Regions from separate parts of the Pseudomonas salmasensis genome, predicted to be linked through region 2. Evidence: predicted binding sites of a transcription regulator. Region 2 holds the regulator's gene; the other holds the start of a gene.
What was found. Region 2 encodes sigma-54, which starts transcription at its own class of promoters, with help from an activator protein. Its sites were predicted from a motif close to ANTGGCATNNANNTTGCTNT; they were not measured.
Positions count from the first base shown of each region.

Region 1: flgB (flagellar basal body rod protein FlgB) is a predicted target of sigma-54. The motif match lies at 2,831-2,850, and genes of this name have one in related genera.

Region 1 is NZ_CP077083.1:1,995,712-2,001,098, reverse strand. Features, by position in the region: gene flgA (flagellar basal body P-ring formation chaperone FlgA) at 1-701, opposite strand, end outside; gene HU731_RS08770 (chemotaxis protein CheV) at 776-1,708, shown strand; gene cheR (protein-glutamate O-methyltransferase CheR) at 1,751-2,578, shown strand; gene flgB (flagellar basal body rod protein FlgB) at 2,893-3,300, shown strand; gene flgC (flagellar basal body rod protein FlgC) at 3,304-3,747, shown strand; gene flgD (flagellar hook assembly protein FlgD) at 3,764-4,489, shown strand; gene flgE (flagellar hook protein FlgE) at 4,521-5,387, shown strand, end outside.
Region 2 is NZ_CP077083.1:4,576,332-4,581,718, forward strand. Features, by position in the region: gene HU731_RS20480 (superoxide dismutase) at 1-232, shown strand, start outside; gene HU731_RS20485 (ZIP family metal transporter) at 265-1,158, shown strand; gene HU731_RS20490 (HPr family phosphocarrier protein) at 1,281-1,553, opposite strand; gene rapZ (RNase adapter RapZ) at 1,570-2,427, opposite strand; gene ptsN (PTS IIA-like nitrogen regulatory protein PtsN) at 2,430-2,894, opposite strand; gene hpf (ribosome hibernation-promoting factor, HPF/YfiA family) at 2,905-3,210, opposite strand; gene HU731_RS20510 (RNA polymerase factor sigma-54) at 3,286-4,779, opposite strand; gene lptB (LPS export ABC transporter ATP-binding protein) at 4,964-5,387, opposite strand, start outside.

The DNA of each region.
Region 1 (5,387 bases), 2.6 Mb from region 2:
AGGTTCTTGACGCGGATCTGTTCGCTCATGCCGCCGTTGGACAACGCCTCGCCCGGCATTCTGACGTTCAGGCCGCCACTGCTGGCGGAAATCACCACCTGGTCACCTTTGCGAATCACCTCGGCCTGTTCCAGATGAACCAGCGTGAGGACTTGGTCGGTGACCACCGGTCTCGTGAGTTTCTGCCCGACGGCCTGGTCCAGCGACGTCAGGTAGCCCTGGTTGATCAGGCTGATGTCCCGCTCGCGCAACGCCACATCTTCGTAGCCGATGATGCCGGTGCGCTTCAACGGTCGCGCCACGACCACCACGTCGCGAAACAGCTTGACCTGAGCCGGTACAAAAACCGTCCAGGGCGAGGCGCCCTCACAGCGCACCTTTACGGTCACACGGCCGATGGGCTGGGCGGGGCTTTCCAGGGTGGCTGTCAATTCCTTGTCGCACAGTGGCATGCGCAAGCGTGGGTCCAACTGGTTGACCTGAATCTCATAACGCCCCGGCGTCTGGGTGGTCGCCAGATAATCTTCTACAGTGAACTCAAGAAAGCCTTGGGTGACGCCGATAAGTAGATCAGGCAGGGTAACGTTGTCGGCGCGGGCCGTGACGCCCAGGCCCGAGACAAGCAGCGCCATCGCGGCGCAGAGCAGTCTGCGGTAGCGTGAGCGGCCAGGGTGTCGGGAAACTGTCGTTTTAATATCCATACTCAGTAAATAGCAAAGCTCGTGCCGTTTAGTGTTGGGTACGCGTCGTACCCCTAGGATTTAGGAGTCTGGGCATGGCAGGTGTAATGGATTCAGTAAACCAGCGCACACAGCTGGTAGGGCAGAATCGCCTGGAGTTGTTGCTTTTCCGCCTGGATGGCAATCAGTTGTATGGCATCAACGTGTTTAAAGTGCGTGAAGTGCTGCAATGTCCCAAATTGACGATCATGCCCAAGTCCAGTCCGGTAGTGTGTGGCGTGGCCAACATCCGTGGCGCGACCATTCCGATTCTTGACCTGGCAATGGCCACGGGGGCCGCGGGTTTGCAAGACCGTCAGAACCCTTTCGTGATCATCACCGAATACAACACCAAGACCCAGGGGTTCCTGGTGCGCTCGGTGGAGCGCATCGTCAATATGAACTGGGAAGAGATCCATCCGCCGCCCAAGGGCACGGGGCGCGATCACTACCTGACGGCGGTGACGCGGGTCGATAACCAGTTGGTGGAAATTATCGACGTGGAGAAGATCCTCGCCGAAGTGGCCCCTACCTCGGAAACCATCTCCGTTGGCGTGGTGGATGCCGAAACGGCACACAAGGCGGTTTCGCTGCGCGTGTTGACCGTGGACGACTCTTCCGTGGCGCGCAAGCAGGTCACACGTTGCCTGCAAACCGTCGGGGTGGAGGTGGTGGCCCTCAATGACGGGCGCCAAGCCCTGGATTACCTGCGCAAGTTGGCGGACGAAGGCAAGAAGCCCGAAGAAGAATTCTTGATGATGATCTCTGACATCGAGATGCCAGAAATGGATGGCTACACGCTCACGGCCGAGATACGTAACGATCCACGCATGCAAAAATTGCACATCATCCTGCATACTTCGTTGTCGGGGGTATTCAATCAGGCAATGGTCAAGAAGGTCGGTGCGGATGACTTTCTGGCCAAGTTCCGTCCTGATGACCTCGCATCCCGGGTAGTCGACCGGATCAAGGCAGCAGATCACGGCTAGGGGATGTCCCCCGGCGGTCACACGATTTAAGAGGCGGCATCATTGTCTACGGGTAATTTGGATTTCGAACAGTTCCGGGTCTTCCTGGAAAAAGCCTGTGGCATATTGCTCGGTGAAAACAAGCAGTACCTGGTATCCAGCCGTCTCAACAAGCTGATGGAGCAGCAGGGCATCAAGTCCCTGGGTGAGTTGGTTCAGCGGATCCAGGGGCAGCCGCGCAGCGGGCTCAAGGAAATGGTGGTCGATGCCATGACCACCAACGAAACCCTATGGTTTCGTGATACCTATCCCTTTGAAGTGCTCAAGAACAAAGTGTTGCCGGAAGCCATCAAAGCCAGCCCGGGCCAGCGCCTGCGTATCTGGTCGGCGGCCTGTTCCTCGGGGCAGGAGCCGTACTCGATCTCGATGTCCATTGACGAGTTCGAGCGAACCAACATGGGCCAGTTGAAAGCCGGCGCGCAAATTGTGGCCACGGACTTGTCCGGCACCATGCTCACCAACTGCAAGACCGGTGAGTACGACAGCCTGGCCCTGGGCCGAGGCTTGTCCCAGGAACGCCTGCAACGCTACTTCGATCCCAAAGGGGCAGGGCGTTGGGCGATCAAGGCGCCGATCAAGAACCGCGTCGAATTCCGTTCGTTCAACCTGCTCGACAGCTACGCCAGCCTGGGCAAGTTCGACATGGTGTTCTGCCGCAACGTGCTGATCTATTTCTCGGCTGAAGTGAAAAAAGACATCCTGTTGCGCATCCACGGCACCCTCAAGCGTGGAGGGTATCTGTTCCTTGGGGCTTCCGAGGCGCTCAATGGGCTGCCGGATCACTTCCAGATGGTGCAATGCAGCCCTGGGATCATCTACCAGGCCAAGTAAGCCTGGGTGTAGGCAATAGAACTGTGGGAGCCGGGCTTGCCCGCGATGGCGGTGTGTCAGTCGATGAATAGGTCGGCAGGTACTGCGCCATCGCAGGCAAGCCAGCTCCCACATTTGTTTTCTCGGCAAGCTCGAGTAAAGCGGCAAGCCCCATTGCCGCTTTACTGGCACTACGCGGAAATCGCTTGCCGCTTTTCTGGCAGAGTCGCCGGCAACTCCCCTCGAAACCCTTGATATACGGGCTTTCGCAAGTTTGGCATGCACCTTGCTTTAACCCTGCTAACGAACAGCAGGTCAGCCTAAAGGTTTCCGCCATGAGCATCAGCTTCGATAAAGCGCTCGGTATCCACGAACAAGCCCTGGGCTTCCGCGCCCAGCGTGCCGAAGTCCTGGCCAACAACATTGCCAACGCCGACACCCCGAACTACAAGGCTCGGGACCTGGATTTCTCCGCCGTGCTCGCCGCACAACAGGACAAGACCAAGAACGGCACCTTCGCCTTGAACATGACCAACAACCGTCATATCGAAGCGCAGGGTCTGGGCAATGGTGACGAGTCGCTGCTGTATCGCACGCCGATGCAGCCGTCGATCGACCAGAACACCGTCGACGCCCAGCTGGAGCAATCGAACTACGCCGAAAACTCGGTGAACTTCCAGGCCAGCTTCACCCTGCTCAACAGCAAATTCAAAGGGCTGATGTCAGCCCTGCGTGGAGAGTAAGCCATGTCCCTGTCCAGTGTTTTCAATATTGCCGGCAGTGGCATGAGCGCGCAGACCACGCGTTTGAACACCGTCGCCAGTAACATCGCCAACGCCGAGACCGTCTCTTCGAGCATTGACCAGACGTATCGCGCCCGTCACCCGGTGTTCGCCACCATGTTCCAGGGTGGCCAGGCGGGCGGCAGCGAATCGTTGTTCCAGAACCAGGACGCCGCCGGCTCCGGCGTGCAGGTGTTGGGCGTGGTCGAAGACCAGAGCAACCTGGAGGCCCGTTACGAGCCCAACCATCCGGCCGCGAACGAAAAGGGTTACGTCTACTACCCCAACGTCAACGTGGTCGAGGAAATGGCTGACATGATCTCCGCCAGTCGCTCGTTCCAGACCAACGCGGAAATGATGAACACCGCCAAAACCATGATGCAGAAGGTCCTGACCCTGGGTCAGTGATAAGGGGCGCCAAATAATGGCCATCGTTGATACGTCTAACAACACGGCGGTTCAGGACCTTTTCAATTCCAAGGTCAAGACCGCGACGAACAACAGCAGCGTCAGCGACGCGTCCAAGACGGCGACGGGCAACCAGTCGCTGGGCAAGGATGCGTTCCTGCAACTGCTCGTCACCCAACTGAAAAACCAGAACCCGCTGTCGCCCCAGGACAACGGCGCGTTCGTCGCGCAGCTCGCACAGTTCAGCAGCCTGGAAGGCATCAACACCCTGAACGACTCGGTGAACAACATCTCCAGCAACTTCAGCTCGTCGCAGGCGCTGCAGGCTTCGTCGCTGGTGGGGCGCTCGATCATCATCCAGACCGACAAGGCCATGGTGGATACCAGCAAGAGCATGACCGGTTCGGTGGCAGTAACCTCGGCGGTGGGCAATGTCTCCGTCAAGATCACCGACAAAGACGGCAATGTGGTGCGCACCGTTGACATGGGCGCCCAGAGTGCCGGTACCCAGAGCTTTATCTGGGATGGCAAGAACGACAAGGGCGAGGTCGCCCCAGCGGGCACCTACACCTTTAACGCCACCACCAAGAACGATAAAGGCGACGCAGTGGCCTTGACCACTTCGCTGCCCGCCACGGTCACCAGCGTGACCCTGAGCAAGACCGGCGGCGAAATGCTGCTCAACCTTGCAGGCGGCATGGGCAGCGTCAAGCTGTCGCAAATTCAGACTATCGGTACATAGAGCCGGCTAAATACGGCAGAGGGAGAGAAACATGTCTTTTAATATCGGCCTTAGCGGCCTCTATGCGGCCAACAAACAACTGGACGTGACCGGCAACAACATCGCCAACGTCGCGACCACTGGCTTCAAGTCATCTCGTGCGGAATTCGCCGATATCTACGCGGCTTCCAAACTGGGCACCGGCCAGAACAGCATCGGCAACGGCGTGAACCTGGCGGCGGTGTCCCAGCAGTTCACCCAGGGCGACGTCAACGGCAGCGGCGGCATCCTCGACATGGCGATCCAGGGTGGTGGTTTCTTCGTACAGAAGGGCAGCGACGGTTCGCTGGAGTACACCCGCAGCGGTGCTTTCCGTGCGGACAAAGACGGCTACATCACCAACAACACCGGCACTTCCCGCCTGCAAGGGTATGCCGCAGACGATAATGGCAAGATTACCAAGGGTGGCTTGGTCGACCTGCAACTGAACCTGACTAACCTGCCGCCGAAAGCGTCCACCAAGGTCGACTCCAGCAGCAACCTGAACTCCTCGGAGCCGGTGATCGACCAGACGGCCAAGCCGTTTGATCCAACCAAGACCGAAACTTTCACCACCCAGTACAGCACCACCTTGTACGACTCCCAAGGTAACGCACACCCGATGGTGCAGTACCTGGTGAAAACCGACGGCAACAAGTGGAATGCCTATACCCTGATCGACGGTCGCAACCCTGATGGTTCGGCACCGACCGGCACCCCTTCGACGCCACCTGTGCCGTCGACATTGACCTTTGATGGCGCTGGCAATCTGACTACCGTCGTCACCAACGGTGTGTCCGACAAGACCCTGACCGTTGCCGGCTGGGTTCCCGGCAAGGTGACTGACGGCGTATGGAAGGCTAACGGTGCGGATGCCAAC
Region 2 (5,387 bases):
CAGTGGCTGGGCCTGGCTGAGCGTTACGCCACAGAAAACGCTGGTGGTGGAAAGCAGCGGCAACCAGGACAGCCCGCTGATGAGCGGCAATACACCGGTCCTGGGCCTGGACGTCTGGGAGCACGCTTACTACCTGCAATATCAAAACCGACGACCGGAGTACATCAATGCCTTCTATAGCGTCATCAACTGGCCGGAGGTTGCCGCGCGCTATCAGGCCGCTTTGGCCTGACATTCACTCCATAACAAGATCTAAGGCCGACTATGGGCACTCAAACACTGGCGATCGGTAGCGTACGAATGTTTCGTTATGCGTTTGGCACGCTGCTGCTATTGGCAGGTACTGCGTTATTGGTGGCCCATGGGCTGGCCTGGCTGAACCTGGAACCGCGCATCCTGCGTGCTTTGCAGGGCGGGGCGATCTGCGCGCTCGGCACCGCGCTGGGGGCGGTGCCGGTGTTGGTGATTCGGCGCATGCCGATGGCGCTGAGCGATACCCTGCTGGGCTTTGGGGCCGGTGTGATGCTGGCGGCGACCGCGTTTTCCCTGGTCGTGCCGGGTATCGCGGCTGCTGAAAGCCTGGGGCTGTCACCCTGGGGCGCCGGTGGGCTGATCAGCTTCGGCATCATGCTCGGCGCATTCGTCCTGTACCTTGTGGACCGCAAGGTCTCCGGCGCCAGCCCGGAACTGCTGGTGGGTACACCGGATAAACCGGTTATCCCGCCGCGTATCTGGTTATTCGTGTTTGCCATCATTGCGCACAACATTCCGGAAGGCATGGCTGTAGGTGTGTCTGCAGGCGGAGGCATGGCGGATGCCGACAGCCTTGCCATGGGCATTGCCTTGCAGGATGTCCCCGAAGGGCTGGTGATTGCGTTGGTATTGGTGGGAGCGGGAATGTCGCGGGTCAAGGCCTTCCTGATTGGCGCTGCCTCAGGCTTGGTTGAACCGGTATTCGCGGTGCTCTGCGCATGGCTGGTGAGCCTTGCCGAAGTGTTGTTGCCGTTGGGTCTAGCGCTGGCCGCCGGGGCAATGTTGCTGGTGGTGACTCACGAAGTCATCCCCGAGTCGCGCCGCAATGGTCATGAAAAGCTCGCCAGCCTCGGGCTGTGCCTCGGGTTTTGCTTGATGATGGTGATGGATACGGCGTTGGGCTGAGGATGGCTTTATCTATGTAGGAGCGAGCTTGCTCGCGAAAAACCTGAGAGCACTGCGTTAAACCAGGATGCCCGCGTTATCGTTGACGTTTTTCGCGAGCAAGCTCGCTCCTACAGTAGGGGTTATTCGCCTTCGTCGAAGTAGTTGTTGATCAACTCGACCAGTGCGGCCATTGCTTCGTCTTCTTGCTCGCCTTCGGTGCTCAGGTGGATCTTGGTGCCTTTGCCGGCCGCCAACATCATCATCGCCATGATGCTTTTGCCATCGACCATGCTTTGCGGCGTGCGCCCAGCACGGATCTGGCAGGGGAACCGCCCGGCCACTCCAACGAATTTAGCCGACGCCCGGGCGTGCAGGCCCAGCTTGTTGATGATTTCAATTTCCAGAGCAGGCATCGCGCAGGTGTTCCTTTCAGCTAAGGTCGCGGTGGCGAACCTGGACGTTCTTGAGGGTTTGTTGCAGCACCTGGCCCAGCCGTTCAGTCAAATAGACCGAGCGGTGGTGGCCGCCGGTGCAGCCAATGGCAATGGTGACATAGGCCCGATTGCTGGCGGCAAAGCGCGGCAACCATTTGAGCAGGTAGCTGGAGATGTCCTGGAACATCTCTTCTACGTCTGGTTGCGCGGCCAGGTAGTCGACCACAGGCTGGTCCAACCCCGACTGATCGCGCAGTTCCGGCTTCCAGTAAGGGTTGGGCAGGCAGCGCACATCGAACACCAGGTCGGCGTCTACCGGCATGCCGCGCTTGAAGCCAAAAGACTCGACCAAAAACGCCGTCCCCGGCTCAGGCTGGTTCAGCAGGCGCAGCTTGATCGCATCGCGCAACTGATAAAGGTTCAGGTTGGTGGTGTTGATCTTCAGGTCGGCCAGGTCAATGATCGGCCCGAGCAGTTTGGTCTCATCCTCGATGGCTTCGGCCAGAGAGCGGTTGGCACTGCTGAGGGGGTGACGTCGACGAGTTTCGGAGAACCGCTTGAGCAGGGTTTCTTCGTCGGCATCCAGGTACAGCACGTCGCAATGAATGTGCTTGGCACGCACTTCTTCCAACAGTTCCGGGAACCGCGAGAGGTGGCTGGGCAGGTTGCGGGCGTCAATCGAGACCGCAACCAGGGGCTGCGCCAATTCGGTATGGATCAATGCACGTTCCGCCAGCTCTGGCAGCAGGCCGGCCGGCAGGTTATCGATGCAATAGAAGCCGTTGTCCTCAAGCACATTGAGGGCGGTGCTCTTACCCGAGCCGGAGCGACCGCTGACGATGATCAAACGCATGATTACTGCCCGTTTTGTTCATCCAGGACAACTTGGTACAACGCTTCATTGCTGGAGGCGCTGCGCAGTTTGTCGCGTACATCCTTGCGGTCAAGCATGCTGGCGATCTGCCGGAGCAGTTCCAGGTGCGCATCGGTGGCCGCTTCCGGGACCAGCAGAACGAACAGCAGGTCAACCGGGGCACCGTCGATGGCGTCGAAATCAATCGGAGCGTCCAGGTGCATCAGCGCGCTCACAGGTGTCTCGCAACCTTTGAGGCGGCAGTGGGGAATAGCGATGCCGTTACCAAAACCGGTTGAGCCGAGTTTTTCACGGGCAATCAGAGCCTCGAAGACATCTTGCATCTCTAGATCCGGCACTTCGCGTGCGATCAGGTTGGCAATTTGTTCGAGGGCTTTTTTCTTGCTGCCGCCCGGCACGTTCACGAGTGAACGGCCGGGGGTCAGGATGGTTTCAAGTCGGATCATGGGGGGAGAGTTAACGACCTGTACCTTGCATCAGGTGCAGATTCTTTTCCTTATGCTTTATGAGTTGGCGGTCGAGCTTGTCGTAGAGCGAGTCGATTGCCGCGTACATGTCTTCATGTTCCGCATTGGCGACGAGCTTGGCATTCGGTACGTGCAGGGTGGCCTCGATTTTCTGCTTGAGCTTATCGACCTCCATGATGACCTGCACGTTGGTGATCTTGTCAAAATGCCCCGCAAGCTTGTTCAGTTTGCTCTCGGTGTACTCACGCAGGGGCTTGGTGACTTCCAGCTGGTGTCCACTGATGTTGACTTGCATACAGCTTCTCCTTCGTTGCCAGTGCATAAAGCGGTGGGCAGGAATACCCACCACTGGAACGCTGTGGCCCGCCCGTCACATCAACCGCTTACGCTCGCTGGAAGGCGCGATCCCAAGGGACTCGCGGTACTTGGCGACGGTTCGACGGGCGACCTGAATGCCTTGTGCCTCCAGTAAACCAGCGATCTTGCTGTCACTCAACGGCTTTTTCTGATTTTCCGCGGCAACCAGTTTTTTGATGATCGCGCGGATCGCCGTGGACGAGCATTCGCCGCCTTCGGAGGTGCTGACGTGGCTGGAGAAAAAGTATTTCAGCTCATAAATACCCCGTGGGGTATGCATGAATTTCTGCGTGGTGACCCGGGAAATCGTCGATTCGTGCATACCGACGGCTTCGGCGATGTCGTGCAGCACCAGAGGCTTCATGGCCTCGTCGCCGTATTCCAGGAAACCGCGCTGGTGCTCGACGATCTGGGTCGCGACTTTCATCAGGGTTTCGTTGCGGCTTTGCAGGCTCTTGATGAACCACCGCGCCTCCTGCAACTGGTTGCGCATGAAGGTGTTGTCGGCGCTGGTGTCAGCGCGGCGCACAAAGCCTGCATATTGCGGGTTGACCCGCAGGCGCGGTACCGACTCCTGGTTCAGCTCCACCAGCCAGCGTTCGTTGTCCTTGCGCACGATGACGTCGGGCACCACATATTCGGCTTCGCTGGATTCGATTTGCGAACCTGGGCGGGGGTTGAGGCTTTGCACCAGCTCGATGACCTGGCGCAAGTCATCTTCCTTGAGCTTCATGCGGCGCATCAGTTGGCTGTAGTCGCGACTGCCCAACAGGTCGATGTAATCACTGACCAGGCGTTGCGCTTCGGTGAGCCATGGCGTCTTGGCCGGCAGTTGGCGCAGTTGCAGCAACAGGCACTCGCTGAGGGTGCGTGCACCGATGCCGGCGGGTTCGAATTGCTGGATGCGGTGCAGGACGGCTTCGATTTCGTCCAGTTCGATGTCCAGTTCCGGGTCGAAGGCCTCGAGGATCTCGTCGAGGGTTTCGTCCAGGTAGCCCTGGTTATTGATGCAATCGATCAGGGTGACCGCGATCAGGCGATCGGTATCGGACATCGGCGCCAGGTTCAGTTGCCACAACAAGTGGCTCTGCAGGCTCTCGCCCACCGACGTACGGGTGGTGAAGTCCCACTCGTCATCATCGTTGCTTGGCAGGCTGCTGGCACTGGTCTGGTAGACGTCTTCCCACGCGGTGTCCACGGGAAGCTCGTTGGGAATGCGTTCGTTCCAGTCGCCTTCCTCCAGGTTATCCACCGTCGGGGCGGTTTCCTGATAGGAGGGTTCCTGCACGTCGGGATTGGGTTTTTGCTCGATGTTGTCGGCCAGCGGATCTGCATTGTCGAAGTCGTCGCCTTCTTCCTGGCGTTCGAGCATCGGATTGGACTCCAGGGCCTCCTGGATTTCCTGTTGCAGGTCCAGGGTCGACAATTGGAGCAGGCGGATGGCCTGTTGCAGCTGCGGTGTCATCGTCAGCTGCTGGCCCATTCTCAGGACTAGCGATGGTTTCATGGCAGGGGCTTAACACCTTATTCGCCGGCGCAATGCGCCATCCACGACAGGGCGCGTGAGCGCCAAACATAAGCAAATTATATGCCTGATCTCGGGGCCTTTGCCTAGAGCGCGGTAACAATAAAAAAACCGAGGTTTCTATTGACTCCCGCGCGCTCCAGGGAAAAGCGCGATACCCCTGTGTTTACAGGCGGAACTCGTGACCCAGGTACACTTCCTTCACCAGCTCGTTAGCCAGGATAGTCTCGGCATCGCCTTCGGCAATCAGCTGGCCATCGTTGACGATATAAGCGGTTTCGCAGATATCGAGGGTCTCGCGAACGTTGTGGTCCGTGATCAGCACCCCAATGCCTTTGGCCTTGAGGTGATGGATGATCTGCTTGATGTCGCCTACCGAAATCGGGTCGACACCGGCGAACGGTTCATCCAGCAGGATGAATTTCGGCGCGGTCGCCAGGGCGCGGGCGATTTCCACGCGACGACGTTCACCACCGGACAAGCTCATGCCGAGGTTGTCGCGAATGTGGTTGATGTGGAATTCCTGCAGCAGGCTTTCCAGCTCCTGGCGGCGGCCGTCGCGATCGAGTTCCTTGCGGGTCTCGAGGATC